Regions from separate parts of the Ensifer meliloti genome, predicted to be linked through region 2. Evidence: predicted binding sites of a transcription regulator. Region 2 holds the regulator's gene; each other region holds the start of a gene.
What was found. Region 2 encodes LexA, which represses DNA repair genes until DNA is damaged. Its sites were predicted from a motif close to TGTTCNNNNTGTGTTCNG; they were not measured.
Positions count from the first base shown of each region.

Region 1: the regulator LexA is predicted to act here: its motif matches at 3,254-3,271, upstream of PZL22_RS27980 (ATP-dependent helicase).
Region 3: the regulator LexA is predicted to act here: its motif matches at 3,149-3,166, upstream of PZL22_RS20155 (DNA recombination protein RmuC).

Region 1 is NZ_CP120366.1:714,492-719,637, reverse strand. It holds gene PZL22_RS27990 (response regulator) at 1-170, shown strand, start outside; gene PZL22_RS27985 (potassium channel family protein) at 394-834, opposite strand; gene PZL22_RS27980 (ATP-dependent helicase) at 1,142-3,211, opposite strand; partial or broken gene PZL22_RS27975 (ribbon-helix-helix domain-containing protein) at 3,377-3,629, shown strand; gene PZL22_RS27970 (glutathione S-transferase family protein) at 3,741-4,388, opposite strand; gene PZL22_RS27965 (aminoglycoside adenylyltransferase family protein) at 4,496-5,146, opposite strand, start outside.
Region 2 is NZ_CP120365.1:375,028-380,173, reverse strand. It holds gene PZL22_RS08885 (calcium-binding protein) at 1-752, shown strand, start outside; tRNA gene PZL22_RS08880 (tRNA-Cys) at 797-870, opposite strand; gene lexA (transcriptional repressor LexA) at 1,091-1,807, opposite strand; gene PZL22_RS08870 (hypothetical protein) at 2,032-2,196, opposite strand; tRNA gene PZL22_RS08865 (tRNA-Ala) at 2,306-2,381, opposite strand; gene PZL22_RS08860 (DUF1254 domain-containing protein) at 2,563-4,101, opposite strand; gene PZL22_RS08855 (DUF1254 domain-containing protein) at 4,177-5,146, opposite strand, start outside.
Region 3 is NZ_CP120365.1:2,755,528-2,760,673, reverse strand. It holds gene dapE (succinyl-diaminopimelate desuccinylase) at 1-27, shown strand, start outside; gene PZL22_RS20175 (hypothetical protein) at 14-610, shown strand; gene truA (tRNA pseudouridine(38-40) synthase TruA) at 778-1,521, opposite strand; gene fmt (methionyl-tRNA formyltransferase) at 1,521-2,456, opposite strand; gene def (peptide deformylase) at 2,525-3,049, opposite strand; gene PZL22_RS20155 (DNA recombination protein RmuC) at 3,199-4,404, shown strand; gene PZL22_RS20150 (ribokinase) at 4,511-5,146, shown strand, end outside.

The sequences.
Region 1 (5,146 bases), on a different replicon from region 2:
ACAGGACGCTGCTTACCTCCGTCTGGGGCCTCGCCCACGGGGAGGACCTGCATTACCTGAGAGTTTTCATCGGTCAGCTGCGTGGCAAGATCGAACGCGATCCCGGCAATCCGAAGATCGTCCGCACCGAACCCGGCGTCGGTTACCGCTTCGTCGGCGACGAGGATTGAGGAGCTCGTGCAGCCGACCACATCGCCAATTCCCGGAAACGCGCAAATTCTCTGCAGCCTAGAGCAATTCCAAAAAATGAGCAGCGGTTTCCCAATTGCGGCAAAACAGGGCGGGGCATTTCCGCGCGGAGAAACGTGAATTTGACTCTCGTCGCACTCCAACAGATCTACGTGACGTCTGAGGCGTTCATGTGCAGCCTCTCATTCGTTGGGCTCTGGTCTGTTACTTCGGGTCGTCGCGCCAGATGCGCTCGACGGCGATGAAGGTAAAAGACGCCGACCAGGCAATCAGAACGAGCCCATTCAGGCCCTCCAGACCGGCGAGAATTCGCATGTCGCCTGTCGCGTAGACATCGCCGAATCCCATCGTGCTGTAACAGGTCAGCGAGAAATAGAAGAAGTCTGTGGCGCTTGAGCCTGCCAGCCCTGCAAGTGAACCGAACTCAGGATGATAATGCATCCAGGCAAAAGCCAGAGCGTAAAGGCCTACGCCGAAGAGGTGAGCCACAAAGGCTGACCCGAGGAAAACGACCATTTCAGCTCGTTTTGAAAGCACTTTGCGTCGACGCAGGATCGCTACGCCGGTCATGATTTCAAAATGAGTGGCGCTCGTTACGATGATGAGTGCGGCGGAAAGCAGACAGACCAACACAATCCCTGGCACTTATCAACCTCGCCCTGTGCTTGCCGCAGTATGATAGGCGCTTACCTTCAAACGCACCAACTCGACTCGACGACGCTGGTACAGCCACCATAGCAGGACATATTGCGGATTGGGAGTTTCGGTCTATCGGGCCCATCCCTGTGTGTTGCCGTTGCCGAGGCTGACGGTGTAGGCAATAGCGGGTGTAAAGGATAATGCATCCCGGAGTCAGCGCGGTCCGCCGAGCATTTCCCCTTAGCTCTAACGGGCACCCCCTTCGAAGCGCCGTCAGAGGACAGCCACTGCACCAACCACGCATTGCTGAACTCTACCGCCACATGGTGCGCATCCGGGCTGCGACATCGATGCGGATCTGCTTTGCGCTACGCTCGGAAACATTGGGGCTGGCGACTGGCCAGTTTGCACTCTCGAAGAACTGAAGCAATGTCGCGGGGATGAAGCGTGTGCGGCTTGCGTAGACATGGCGGTCACCCTGCGCGTGCTGACCGCCGGTGAAGAAGCGTTGCGGCACCATCAGCGTCAGTTGGTCCTTGGCGCGTGTCATACCGACATAGAGAAGTCGCCGCTCCTCCTCCAGTTCGTGGCTGGTGCCTGTCGCCAGGTCTGACGGAATGCAACCGTCGACCACGTTGAGCATGAAGACGGAGCGCCATTCCTGCCCCTTGGCCGAATGGATGGTCGAAAGGATAAGATAGTCTTCGTCGAGTAAAGGCACGCCAGCCTGGTCGCTCGTCGCGTCCGGCGGATCGAGCGTCAACTCCGTGAGGAAGCGCTCGCGGCTCGGATAGCCTGCGGCGATCTGCTCGAGTTGCACGAGGTCGGCCCGGCGCGTTTCGGCATCCTCGTGTATTCGCTCGAGATGCGGTTCGTACCACACCCGTGCCATCTCTATTTCCGTCGGCCATGCGGAACCGGGTTTGCGCAGGGCCTGCAGCAACTCGACCAAGGACATCCAGTCCGTGCCGCTCCTCGGCGGAGCTGGGACTTCGCCAAGCGCCATCAACGGCTCGGGATCGGCCGCAATCGTGTCCAGGATCTTGCCCGCGGTCTGCGGGCCGACTCCCGGCAGCATCTGCAGGAGCCGGAAGCCCGCGACGCGGTCACGTGGGTTCTGTGCAAAGCGCAGCACGGCCAGCATGTCCTTCACGTGGGCGCTGTCGAGGAACTTCAAGCCTCCGAACTTTACGAAGGGGATGTTGCGGCGGGTCAGCTCCACCTCAAGGGGGCCGCTGTGGCTCGAGGTGCGGAACAGGACGGCCTGCTGTTTCAGGAGCATCCCGGATTCACGATTGGCAAGCACCTGCTCGACGATGCAGTTCGCCTGATCGGCCTCGTCCTTCACCGTCAGCAGCTTGGGACGTTCAGCCGACTCGCGGTCCGTCCAGAGGTTCTTGGTGAAGCGTTCCCGCGCCAGGTCGATAACCCCGTTGGCGGCTGCGAGGATCGGCTGGGTCGAGCGGTAGTTGCGGTCGAGCGTGACGATCTCGGCCGCCGGCGCGAATTGCTTCGGAAAGTCGAGAATGTTGCGGACCGTCGCCGCGCGGAACGAGTAGATCGACTGCGCGTCGTCGCCGACGACCGTCAAGCCGCGCCCGTCGGGCTTCAGGGCCAGCAGCACCGAAGATTGGAGCTTGTTGGTATCCTGATATTCATCGACGAGGACATAGTCGAACCGGTTGCCGATATCGTCGGCGAGGGAGGCATCGCTGACCATCTGCGCCCAATAGAGAAGCAGGTCATCGTAGTCGAGGACGTTCTGCGCCTGCTTGGCCTCCACGTAGCCGGCAAACAGCTCCTGCAACTGTTGTTCCCAGCCAGCTACCCACGGGTACCAAGTGCGGAGCACTTCATTCAGTCGCATTTCCGCGTTCACTGTCCGCGAATAGATCGCCAGACAGGTGCCCTTGGTCGGAAACCGACTTTCCGTCTTCGAGAAGCCGAGTTCGTGGCGTATCAGGTTGATCAAGTCGGCGCTATCCTCGCGGTCGTGAATGGTGAACTCCGCATTCAGTCCGATCTGTTCGGCATAGATTCTCAGCAACCGTGCGCCGATACCGTGAAAGGTCCCCGCCCATGAAAGGGCGTCCGTCATCATTCCGGAACTGCGGCCGAGCACCTGTGCGCAGATACGCTCGACGCGGCGCGACATCTCAGCCGCGGCCCTCCGCGAGAAGGTCATCAGGAGAATGCGGCGGGGGTCGGCCCCGTTGACGATCAGGTGAGCAACGCGATGGGCCAAGGTGTTGGTCTTCCCGGAGCCCGCTCCGGCGATGATCAACAGCGGGCCTGCTTGGGCGCCTTCTTCTGCTCCGATGCCATATTCGACTGCGCAGCGCTGTCTCTCGTTCAGTTTCTCCAGATGGGTCGCCGTCGCCATTCACGTACCTCGATAAGCTCTTTGATGTCCGGCCGCGGCCTTAAGAACGGAGGGGGAACATACAAGCCCGAGCGGCCGTTGGAAAGTGGGGCGTTCGCATGCGCATTTGCCGCGTTGTGCTCGCGAGTTCTTGCCAATTCCTGCCAATCCCTATGGTCTTGTCGCATGGGCACGATAAACATTTCCCTGCCGGACCAGCTAAAGAGCCTCGCAGATGAGCAAGTCGCCGGACGAGACTGTGGGACTAGCAGTGAGTATATCCGGGAATTGATACATCGAGACCAGGAACGCCTCGTATTGCGCAGGCGCCGGAGCCTCGTCGGCACGGACCGTCCCTGCCCACGCGGATTACTTCACCAGTCTGCGCGACCGGACCCGTGGTCTGCAGGGCAGTGAAGAAAGTTTCCCCGGGGACTAGCCCGCAGTACCGCTTGTAAGTAAACGGCCGACGCCGCTTGGCCAACCGTCAAGCTCCAGGCGCACGGCTGCAAGCACGCCGCGTAAGGCACTGGGCAAGCGCGGACTTTCGTCAGGCGGTCGGTGCGGCGGTGAAAACCGCCAGTTGAGCGACGAAAGCGCGCTTGTATGCGGGCCGAGCTTTGCCGCGGGCCACATAGGCCGAGAGGTTCGGATATTCCTCAAGTATGCCCGAGCCCTCCAATCTGCGCAGCACCGTCACCATTAGGAGGTCACCGGCGCTGAACGCCCCGTCGAGCCAGTCGGCGTTGCCAAGTCGGCCGGAAAGTTCGCCCAGCCGCTTGCGGATGCGTTCGTCAATGAAGGGCAGGCGCTGCTCGTACCAGGTCTCGTCTTCCAGGTACTCGGCGACCTCGCGATCAACGATCGGCGGCTCCACGGTGTTGAGCGCGGCGAACATCCACGTGATCGCGCGCGCCCGGGCATTCGCATCGTCCGGCAGCAGGCCCGCATGGCGCTCCGCGATATGGAAAACGATGGCCCCTGACTCGAACAAAGCGAGATCGCCTTCTTGATAGGTAGGAATCTGCCCGAAAGGATGGAGCGCGAGATGCGCGGGTTCCTTCATCGCCTTGAACGAAAGAAGGCGAACGCCGTAGGGCTGGCCCACTTCTTCGAGCGCCCAGCGAACGCGCATGTCACGCGCCATGCCCTGGCCGCCATCGGGCGACCGCTCAAAGGCGGTAATGGTAATAGTCATGCTGCTCTCCATAGCTTGTCCGTCTTGAAGACGGCCGGCCAAACGAGATTCCGACACCCTGATACCATAAAGCGGAAGAAGCTTCTTGGCAGCTTCCGACCCAAGCTTCATAGGAGTTCTAATACCCGCTGGCGCAGAAGTGTTGCTGTCCGCTCGGAAGCAGACTGCCGATTTCCCCAGTCGTCCCTGACCTTGCCCAGATAGGCCTCACGCGCATGGATCAGCGTGCCAGCCTCCTGGTCGGGCATCTGGTTTGCCGCCCATGTGGCTGCAGCATCCTTGGTGATGAAGTCACCGGTGGCCGATGTACGCCACATGCGAGCAAGGGTCAGCAAGACGTTCCGCTCGTCCCCCTGTAGACTGTCGACCAATAAGGGGAGTGCATCGCGCATGGCGCGGCGAACTTGTTCCGGCGGAATCGAGGGCAGAAACTCCTTTGCATCGGGACCGAAGAGTGGAACGGCCTCTTGTCGCGCCTGCGCAAGCACCAGCGTATTTTCCGGATCGGACACGGGAACCGGGAGTTCTTCGGATTCAAAGGCCTCCCGCAACCATTCGCCATAGATGAATTCAGCCCGAACAGGAAAATTCGGTGTGGCGATATCTGCCCGCAGAAACACCATCAGTTCGATGCATCGGGGAGTTCCGACCGCACGCGGATGACGACCGGAAATCCGCAGCAAAGCCGCCAGAAGATCGCGACGCTGTTCGTCGGCCACGGGGCAGTCGACGATGGCGAGGAGGTCGACGTCACTCTG
Region 2 (5,146 bases):
GAGGGAACGATCGTCTCTCGGGCGGCAAAGGCAACGATACACTCTACGGCGATGGCTACAATTGCCTCAGAGGACGTGGTGGCGACGACTGGCTCGACGGCGGCGCCGGAGACGATATTCTCTCGGGCGACGCTTTCTCCCTCGGCGATTTTTTCGTTGGCGGGAACGATCGGCTCCAGGGCGGAGAGGGCCATGACAAACTCTACGGAGATGGCCTCGACCAGGGCGTCGTGGAATCCGGCATCGGCGGCGACGACCACCTCTATGGTGGTTCTGGCAACGACTTTCTTGTTGGAGATGTTCTTTTCTCACGTGGCGGCAGTGGCGGCAACGACCTGCTCGACGGAGGCAAAGGCGATGATGTCCTGTATGGCGATGCAGAGGTCGGCGTGGACACCGCGGGTGGGGACGACCTCTTGATTGGCGGCGCCGGTAACGATCAGCTCTGGGGCGATGGCCGACTTACCGCAGCCTTCGCGGTCGAGACCGGTGCCGATCAGTTCCTGTTTGCGCGGAACAGTGGGCGGGATAAGATCTTCGACTTCGAATTGGACAAGGACATCATCCAAATCGCCGGCTATGGCTACGACGACTTCGCCGATTTTTTGTCCAACATCGGCGACGATGCTGACGGGAACGCTGTCCTGCAGCTGAATGGCACGGTCGATCAGGTCACTCTGATCGGCATCCACGCTGCCGACCTCAGCGCTGCCAACTTCGTCTTTGCGAATGCGGATTTCGCCCTCGTCTGACGAGAGGAAGTTTGTCGGTAACAAAGCTGATCAGGTGTGGCTTTTGGAGGCCTCGGCCGGAATTGAACCGGCGTACAAGGATTTGCAGTCCTCTGCGTCACCACTCCGCCACGAGGCCTCTACGATTTGCGTTTTCAAATCGTGGCGCGGATTTAGAATGATTGACCGCAATCCGCAAGAGGGTACATTTGGAATAGGGACTTTTTTATTCTGTATAAATGTGTCTTCCGTTCTATGACCGGGCGTGGTCATAGCGTCCCAAGGCGCAATACTCCCACGTCAGCGCTTTGAAATTGCGTACTTTCGTAGGAAGCGGCTGCGCACCTGGTCAGGAAGCTCTAATGATAGCGCCGGATGAGGCCGACGAGCCTGCCTTGGATCTTGACCCGGTCCGGACCGAATATGCGTGTTTCGTAAGCCGGATTGGCGGCCTCCAGCGCAATAGAGGCGCCCTTGCGACGGAATCGCTTCAGGGTCGCTTCCTCGTCGTCGATCAGCGCGACGACGATATCCCCGGGGCTGGCGGTGCTTCCGTTCCGGATGATCACCGTATCGCCATCGAGGATGCCGGCCTCGATCATCGAATCGCCCTTGATCTCGAGAGCGTAGTGCTCGCCGCTGCCGATCATTTCAACCGGTACGGATATATCGTGCATATTGTTCTGGATTGCCGAAATCGGCACACCGGCGGCAATGCGGCCCATGACCGGAACGGCGACCGATGCGGCCTCGGCCGGCGGCGCCGGTTTCGGTGCGGGGGGCGGCGCAGCAGGCTTGCCCAGACTGCCTTCGATCACGCTCGGCGAAAAGCCGCGGCGGACCTGCGAAGCGCCCGCATAGGCCTCCGGCAGCTTGATGACTTCGAGGGCCCGGGCGCGATTAGGTAGCCGGCGAATGAACCCACGCTCTTCGAGTGCGGTGATCAAACGGTGGATGCCCGATTTGGACGCAAGGTCCAAGGCGTCCTTCATCTCGTCGAAGGACGGCGGGACCCCGGATTCCTTCATTCGTTCGTGAATGAACAGAAGCAATTCCTGTTGCTTGCGGGTCAGCATGGCGTCACTCCAGAATCGCGAAACAAATCAAGAACAGAACCTATCTGTTCCATATGTGTTCCGCAAGTGCCTAAAATTCCGTGAATTTCGCTTGCTGTTGAATGCCGATCCGCCCCGCGATCCGGCGTGTCGATGGCGATCGCTCGGAATTCGGGGCAGGGGCCGATACGCTCTCGCATGTTTTGGGCTTACGGCGGGCGGCGCAGTCGGTCGCCTATGCAATGCTAATAGGCAAGGCGCAGTCCGCCCGGCGTAAGAACGTCGAATTCAGGCTCGGGATAAGGCCCGTACCACTGGGTGTAGGTCGTGTTGGTCGAGCCTGTGCTGGCGCACCCCGAAAGGGCGAAGAGGGAAAAAATTGCGGCTGCCACCAAAGATTTAACAGGCATGTTTTGCTCCACTCGCGGGAGTTGCCCAGACCTCGAACGGGTCAGACTAAAACTTTCTCTCAAATCAGCTTTTTTGGCAAGCAGCGAGCCGGCAGGGAGGACTGGTGGATGGTGGAGCCGAAGGGAGTCGAACCCTCGACCTCCGCAGTGCGATTGCGGCGCTCTCCCAACTGAGCTACGACCCCACTGGTCAACGATTGTATAAGAGTTTTCGGCCGACCGCGCCAGTGCATTCCACTTGCCGAATGCATCGCAATACAGAGATGAGGCTGACGACTGCAAGCCGCGTCGGTGCCCGCCGGCTGGCAGATAGGGCGGAGTGCAAGGTCACGAACACACAACGCCACTATCGGCTTTCAGCACTGGCTATTGAGCCACCTCGATCGCGGGCGGCTGCCAAGAGCCATCGAGAATTGCCTCTTTGCCCCAATAGGCGCGGATGTAGAGCGAGAACTTCCCGTCCGGCGCGGGCAGCCAGTTGTTTTCCTTGTCGCCCCCGGGCGACTTCGCGCCGGCGTAGAGGGTAAGCGAACCGTCGGAGTTGCGCTTTAGGTTCTTGTTCTTGGTGCCGAGTGAGTAGCGTTTGAGGTCGTTCGCGTGGAAGAGATGCTTGTCGTTGTACAGGGTCAATGACCAGAACCCGTTGACCGGCGGCTCCTGCCCGGCTGGGAAGGTGATCGCATAGCTGCCGCTGCCGCTGAGTTCTCCGCCCGCGCCGTCGTGGTCGGTGTAGAAATATTGCGTCTCGTTCGGCCGGTTGTCGAACATGTTCGATTTTGCCGTTCCGGTCCGGTTGAAATAGTCGACGCCGAACTGCGCATTGTTGGTAGAACGGTTCCATCCGTTCCCGGCCGGACGTCCGTTGTGCTTCCACTGGAAGAACGGCTGGATGACCTTGTCTTCGGTCTCGACCGCGGTCGCAACCAGCACCTTTTTCAGTTCGGGGTCCTTGGAGGCTGCATCGAGCAGCAGGCGGAATTGGCCATAGAGAGCCTCCTCGCCCGGCAACGGATCGACAGTGTCGAGAACCTCGCCGAACTGATCGAAGAACTTATCCGGGACCACCCATTTGGTTTCCTCGCCAGACGATGGCGGTCCGGGAATGTCCGGGACCTTGGCCCATTCGATCGTCTTCATCTCTCCGTCGAAATCCTTCAGCGGATAAGCGACGACCTGGTTGATGACCTCTTGAATCGCTTTCCTGTCCTCGGGCGTGTCGTCCTGGAAGACCCTGGGAATGGCGTTGGCGAGCGAGGTAGGGCAGCGCAAAACATCTGTGATCCCGTCCGGTTTCAGGCCGCTCCACCTCGGACCGGCGAGCAGGTAGAATCCGGGCTTCGAGCCATATGGTTTGCCTAGATGACCGAACTGGTCGGTGCGTGCGTCGTACAAAGCATAGACCCAGAAACGGTCGCCGAAATCCGGCACCTGAATCACGACCGGCTCTTCATCAAGCGCGAAGAAGCCCAAGCCGTAGACGACATCCTGGTTCGGGCACGTGACGAAAGTTTCCGACGGCTCAATGTAGTCGTTGAGCATCGCGATCTGGCCCCGCGGTGCGGCGGGCAGGACGCCGTTGAGGTGGCCCGGTTCCGGTGCCTGAGTGATCGCCGCCCTGCGGTTGATCATGTTAACCATCGGCCAGCCCCAGACGTAGGCCATCTGCGCAACCGTTCTTGCATAGTCGGGAGACATCACGATGCCCGTGGCGGGTTGCGTAACAGTTGCGGATGCGGCGTGCTGCTGTGCCTGCGCCGCATTGGCCGTGACGGCGACCGAGGCCGCCGTCACGGCGGCGGGAACCGCCGCTCCGGCGCTCACCGCTGCCAGCGATGCCGCACCCATGCCGCCCTTCATCAAGTCGCGCCGGGTGATGTCGAGTTGATCATTGAAACTCGTTTTCATAGCATATTCCTCTGTTGAATCGCTCCGGTTGGGCACTTGGACATGGGCGCGTTTCGTTGGGGACGCGCCCCGACCTCACTCCACCCTGACCACATCATCCGGCTTCCAGGTCTGATCGAAGAACTCGACGCCGGTTCCGTAGAGACGCAGCGCTATCAGGAAATTCCGGCCGCCGACGGTTTGGATCCAGTTCGAGTCCTGCGCGTCGGCAGGTTTTTCCGGTCCGAACCACAGGTCCACCGAGCCGTCCTGGTTCGTCGCGACCTTGTTGAAGCCGTTGATGGACGGCATCAGCTGCGGCGCTTCCACCATCGTGCCGTCGGTGATGTTGTAGGCGGTAACTGCCCAGAACAGGGCAGCCGGCGGATTGGGTGGCAAATGCAGCCTGTAGGTGCTGGAGCCGCTGAGGAACTCGCCCGCGGCATCTCGGTATGCAACCGGGTATTTGGAACCTGCCCCCAGCGTCCGCATGACCATTGCCGGAGCCGATGAATAGGCAACCTGGAAATAGCCAGCCCGCTGGTCGACATCGAGATAACTGTCCTGGAGCCATTCGGATGTGCCGCTGGCCCAGACATTTTCATACTGCCTGTCGGTGTAGTAGCGATTGCGTCCGTCCGGTCGGCCGAGCTGGCGCTGCGCCAAGATCATCTTGGGCGCTGTCTCGACCGCCTTTTTCAAGAGTTCCTGCTGCTTCCCGGTCGGCTCGAAGGGCTGGCCCTTGATGATGCCGATCGATGCCAGCACACCGCGCAGTTCGGAATCGATCGCCGAGACCGGCTCGTGGTCGACGAACTCCTTCAACTTGGTCCAGTAGGCGTTATCGACCGGATACATCATGTTGATGCGCTTGCCGCTGCCGTTAGGAAACTGCATCGGCTTGACGTCTTTCTCGGGCGTCCAAAGCGGATAGACGCGCGTCTGCTCCGCGAGCGCCACGGCGGGCTTGGGGTCCGGACCGTTTTCGCCCTTCGCCATGATCGTCCGGAAGAACAGAAAGACATTGTAGGTCTTCGCTTTGAACGCGAAGTAGCCCTGCGGAACC
Region 3 (5,146 bases), 1.3 Mb from region 2:
CGCTGGTTCGGTCATGCCGCTGCTTGAGGAAGTCCTTGTCTATATCAAGGGGCTGTGGCTGCTGATCCAGGGCAACCTTGAAGGCTATCGCTGGCTGGATATCAGCGAGAGCGGGTTGTGGCGCTCCTTCACGGCGATCCTCTGGACGCTGCCGGCGCTGGCCGTGGGCTGGGCCTCGTGGCGGCTCTATTATCTCTCGGTGATGCCGACCGGTACGACAGTCGGCATCGGCTTCTTCGGGAAGCTTCTCGCCGTCGATCTCGTAAGCTGGCTGCTGCCGATCGTGCTGATCGCCGTCCTCTCGCGCCCGCTCGGCTTTTCCGTCCTGGTGGTGCCGGTGATCGTCACGACCAATTGGCTCCAGGTCCCGCTGACGTATGCCATGGCAGTGCCGGCCGCGTTGCTGCTGGTCATACCCGGCAGCGCCGGGATGGCAGCCCTGCTGTGGCTTCTGCTGCTCGTCGCCAGCTCCGCGCTGCTCTTCCGCCTTTTGCGGACCGTTACCGCCAAGCAGAACCTGCTCGCCGCCGCCCTTGCCGCGATCTTTCTGCTGTCACCGCTGATGATCATGCAGTTCCTGCAGCGCCTGCTCGGCCTGATGCCGGGCTGAATGGCGGCGGATCTGCGGCAGCCCCTCATCCGCCTGCCGGCACCTTCTCCCCGCAAGCGGGGAGAAGGGACAAGCGGCATGAATCGAGCGAGCGCCGCGAGTCTCCTTCGCCCCGCGTGCGGGGAGAAGGTGGCCGGCAGGCCGGATGAGGGGCTGCTGTTTCCAGCTCAGTAATCCACCCGCATGAAATAAAGCCCGTCCGGCGGGGCGACAGGGCCGCACGCCTTGCGGTCCCGCGCCTCCAGTGCCGCCTGCAGGTCGTCCGGCGTCCATTTGCCCTCGCCAACGAGCTTCAGGGAGCCTGCGAAGGAACGGATCTGGTTGTGAAGAAAGCTTTGCGCCGTGGCGCGGATTTCGATGAGCTCGCCCGCACGGGTCACGTCCAGCCGGTCGAGCGTGCGCAAGGGGCTCGTCGCCTGACAGTGGGCCGAGCGGAAGGTGGTGAAATCGTGATGGCCGACGAGGCGCTGCGCCGCCTCGTGCATGGCGTCGTGATCGAGCGGCTTCGGCACCCACCAGGCGCGCCGCGCCTCCAGCGCCAGCGGCGAACGGCGGGAAATGATCCGATAGAGATAATGCCTGCGGATTGCCGAGAAACGGGCGTCGAAATCGCCGGGGGCTTCCGCGACATCGAGGATCGAGACCCGCTCGCCGGCAAGCGCCAGATGCGCGTTGAGGGCGTTTTGCAGCGTGTACGACTTCCACTCGCGCGTGAGATCGAGATGCGCCACCTGCCCTCTGGCATGAACGCCGGAATCGGTGCGCCCGGCGCCGCGGATCGAGACCGTCTCGCGGGTCAGCGACAGGACCGCCTTCTCGATTGCGCCCTGGACCGAGGGACCGTTCTCCTGCCTCTGCCAGCCGACGTAATCGGAACCGTCATATTCGACGGTCAGGCGATAGCGGGGCATCAGGCGATCCTCGCGCCGGCAGCGATGGGCGTGCCGCGCAGGAAATCGGCCGCGTCGAGCGCTTTGCCGCCCGCGCGCTGCAATCTCGTCAGCCGCACCGCGCCCTCTCCGCAAGCGATCCTGAGAGTGTGATCAAGCACTTCTCCGGGAGCACCTTCCCCTTCCGACATCTCGGAGGCCAGCACCTTGACGCGTTCGCGACGGCCGGCAATATCGAGTTCGAACCAGGCGCCGGGAAAGGGCGAGAGGCCGCGGATATGGTTGTGCACCTCGGCCGCCGGCCGGGAGAAATCGATCCGGGTCTCTTCCTTCGATATCTTGGCGGCATAGGCGACGCCCTCTTGCGCCTGCGGCGCGAGCGGAAGCTCACCGGCCTCGAGCCTGGCCATCGCCTCCGTCATCAGCACAGCTCCGACCTGCATCAGCCGGTCGTGCAATTCGCCGGCCGTCACCATCTCATCGATCGGAACCGACTGCGCGAGAGCGACGGGACCGGTATCGAGCCCCTTGTCCATTTTCATCACCATCATGCCGGTCTCGCGGTCGCCGGCCATGATCGCCCGCTGGATCGGCGCCGCCCCCCGCCAGCGCGGCAGGAGCGAGGCATGGCCGTTATAGCAGCCGTAGCGGGTGCCGGAGAGTATTTCCTCCGGCAGCAGCAGCCCGTAGGCGACGACGACCGCCACGTCCGCACCGAAACCCCGAAAGGTCTGGCGGTCCGCGGCATCCTTGAAATTGGCGGGCGTCAACACCGGTATGCCCAGCCGCTCGGCAGCCTGATGCACGGGGGACTTCTGCAGGTCGAGGCCGCGCCGGCCGCCCGGCCGCGGCGGCTGCGTGTAAACGGCGGCGATCTCGTGACCCGCCCCGGCGAGCGCCAGGAGCGTCGGCACGGAAAATTCCGGTGTGCCCATGAAGATCATGCGAAGCGGCAAGTGGCGGCCTCCGTCTCTCTCGATTGCCCGTAAGCGGGCGGCGGCTCCAGCTTGAATGCGGCGCGACGCTAGATCGCCTTTGCGCCGCGCGTCTTGGCCGCCTTGGTGAACCTGCGAATCACCATATCGCGCTTGAGCTTCGAGATGTAATCGATGAACAGGACGCCGTTCAGATGGTCGATCTCGTGCTGCAGGCAGGTGGCGAGCAGGCCCTCGGCCTCGACCGCCTGTTCCTTGCCCTCGCGATCGACATACTCGACCGTGATCGCGGCGGGCCGCTCGACCTCGGCGTAGTAGTCGGGGATCGAAAGGCAGCCTTCCTCATAGACCGAACGCTCCTCGGACGAGCGGACGACCTTCGGATTGATGAAGACGAGCGGCTGCTTCTCCTCGCCCTCCTTCGTCACGTCGAGAACCAGGAGGCGCTTCGGCACGCCGATCTGTATCGCGGCGAGACCGATGCCCGGCGCGTCGTACATGGTTTCCAGCATATCGTCGGCGAGCCGGCGAATATCGGCGTCAATGGTCTCCACCGGTGTCGACACCTGGCGCAGAACCGGATCGGGAAGAATGATGAGCGGCTTGATCGTCATGTCGATCCCCATAGCCGATCTTTCCGTCGACGCGCAAGAAAATTGCCATCGAGAAACCCGTTGTGCTCCAAACGGGGGCGACCGGGGAGCGGAAATGTATGTTCTCGTTTTGATCTGGTTTTCGCACGCGAATCTGTTAGTCTGCGGCCATGGAGCCCATCCCCTTTTCCTTCGATCAGCCGCTGTTCCTCATCGGCACCCTGCCCGTCACGGCCGGCCACCTCGTCACAACCGCCGCCCTTCTCGTGGTGCTGTTCTCGGCCATCATGGTGCGGCGCGCCCGTTCGGCTCGCGCGACCGGCCGCGAAGAGCAAATGTCGGCGCTCATTGCAGCGCAGACGGAGATGCAGGGACGCATCGCCGCCATGACCGAGGTCTTGGGCGCCCGGCAGGCGGAACTGAACCAGTCGCTCAGCCAGCGCATCGACGGAATGACGCACCGCATTGGCGCCTCGATCAGCGAGCAGACGAAGGCGACGCACGAAAATCTGCGGCGGCTCCAGGAGCGGCTCGCGGTGATCGACAACGCGCAGAACAACATCCAGTCGCTCGCCAAGGACATGGCCGGGCTGCAGAGCATCCTCGCCAACAAGCAGACGCGCGGCGCCTTCGGACAGTCGCGCATGGAGGCGATCGTCGCGGACGGACTGCCTATGGGCGCCTTCGCCTTCCAGGCGACGCTTTCCAACGGCGCCCGGCCGGACTGCACCATCCGCATGCCGAACGGCCAGCCGCCGCTGGTCATCGATGCGAAATTTCCGCTCGAGGCCTGGAATTCCATGAGGGACGCGGCGAGCGCCGAACGGCGGCAACAGGCCGCGCAGGCCTTCCGCCGCGACATGGAGGTGCATATCCGCGATATCGCCGGCAAATATCTTCTACCGGGCGACACGCAGGATACGGCCTTCCTCTTCGTTCCCTCCGAATCGATCTTCGCCGAAATCCACGAGCATTTCGAAGCGGTCGTCCAGAAGGCGCACCGCCAGCGGATCGTCATCGTCTCTCCGTCGCTTCTGCTTCTCTCGATCCAGGTCATCCAGGCGATCCTGAAAGATGCCCGCATGCGCGAGCAGGCCCACCTGATACAGGGCGAAGTCGTACGGCTGATGGAAGACCTCTCGCGTCTCGACGAGCGCGTACGCAAGCTCCAGGGCCATTTCGCCATGACCCAGAAGGATGTCGAGGACATCCTGATCTCCTCGGACAAGCTGACCCGTCGGGGCGCCAAGATCGAGGCGCTCGAGCTGCAGGCCGAGGCCGATCCGAGACAGGGCGAAAAGCCGGGCGACGGCAGCGGGCGCCCGGTGGACGGGCGCATGGGGCAATTAAAGCTGAGAGTGGTTGACGAGGACTGACGGCGTCGGGCACTCTCCGGCAAATGCGTGTCGCCCGAAACCGTGCAGCGGTTTTGGGATGACGACAGGCGAAAATCTAAAGAGCAAGCCGACGGGACGCCTCCACATGATCACTGTTTTTGGGTCCATCAACATGGACCTGATTGCCACCACCGCACGCCTTCCGAAGCCCGGCGAAACGGTTGCCGGAACGGACTTTTCCACTGCGGCGGGCGGCAAGGGCGCAAACCAGGCGCTCGCGGCGCGCCGCGCCGGCGCCTCGGTGCGCATGGCAGGTGCCGTCGGCTCCGACGCCTTTGCCGAGGGCGCGCTGGCGCTGCTCAAGGAGGCCGGCACCGATCTCGATCTGACGAAGACCGTCGGCGAGCCGACCGGAACGGCGCACATCATCGTCGGCGGCGACGGCGAAAACGTCATCGTCGTGGTCGCCAGCGCCAATGCACGCGTAAGCGGGGACGACGCCGCGAACGTGGTTGCGCAGATGTCGGCCGGCGACACGCTGATGCTGCAGCTCGAAATTCCCTCCGCCTCGGTGGAAAAGGCACTCTCCGAAGCAAAACGGCGGGGCATCCGATCGATCATCAACATCGCGCCGCTGACGCCGGATGCGGCGCGCCTCGGCCGCATGGCCGATATCGTCATTGCCAACGAGACCGAGTTCGAGCTGCTCGCCGGCAAAGCGGGCATCGCCGGCGCCGAGCGGGAAGAGGCTATGAACGGGCTTCACGCCGAGACCCGCCAG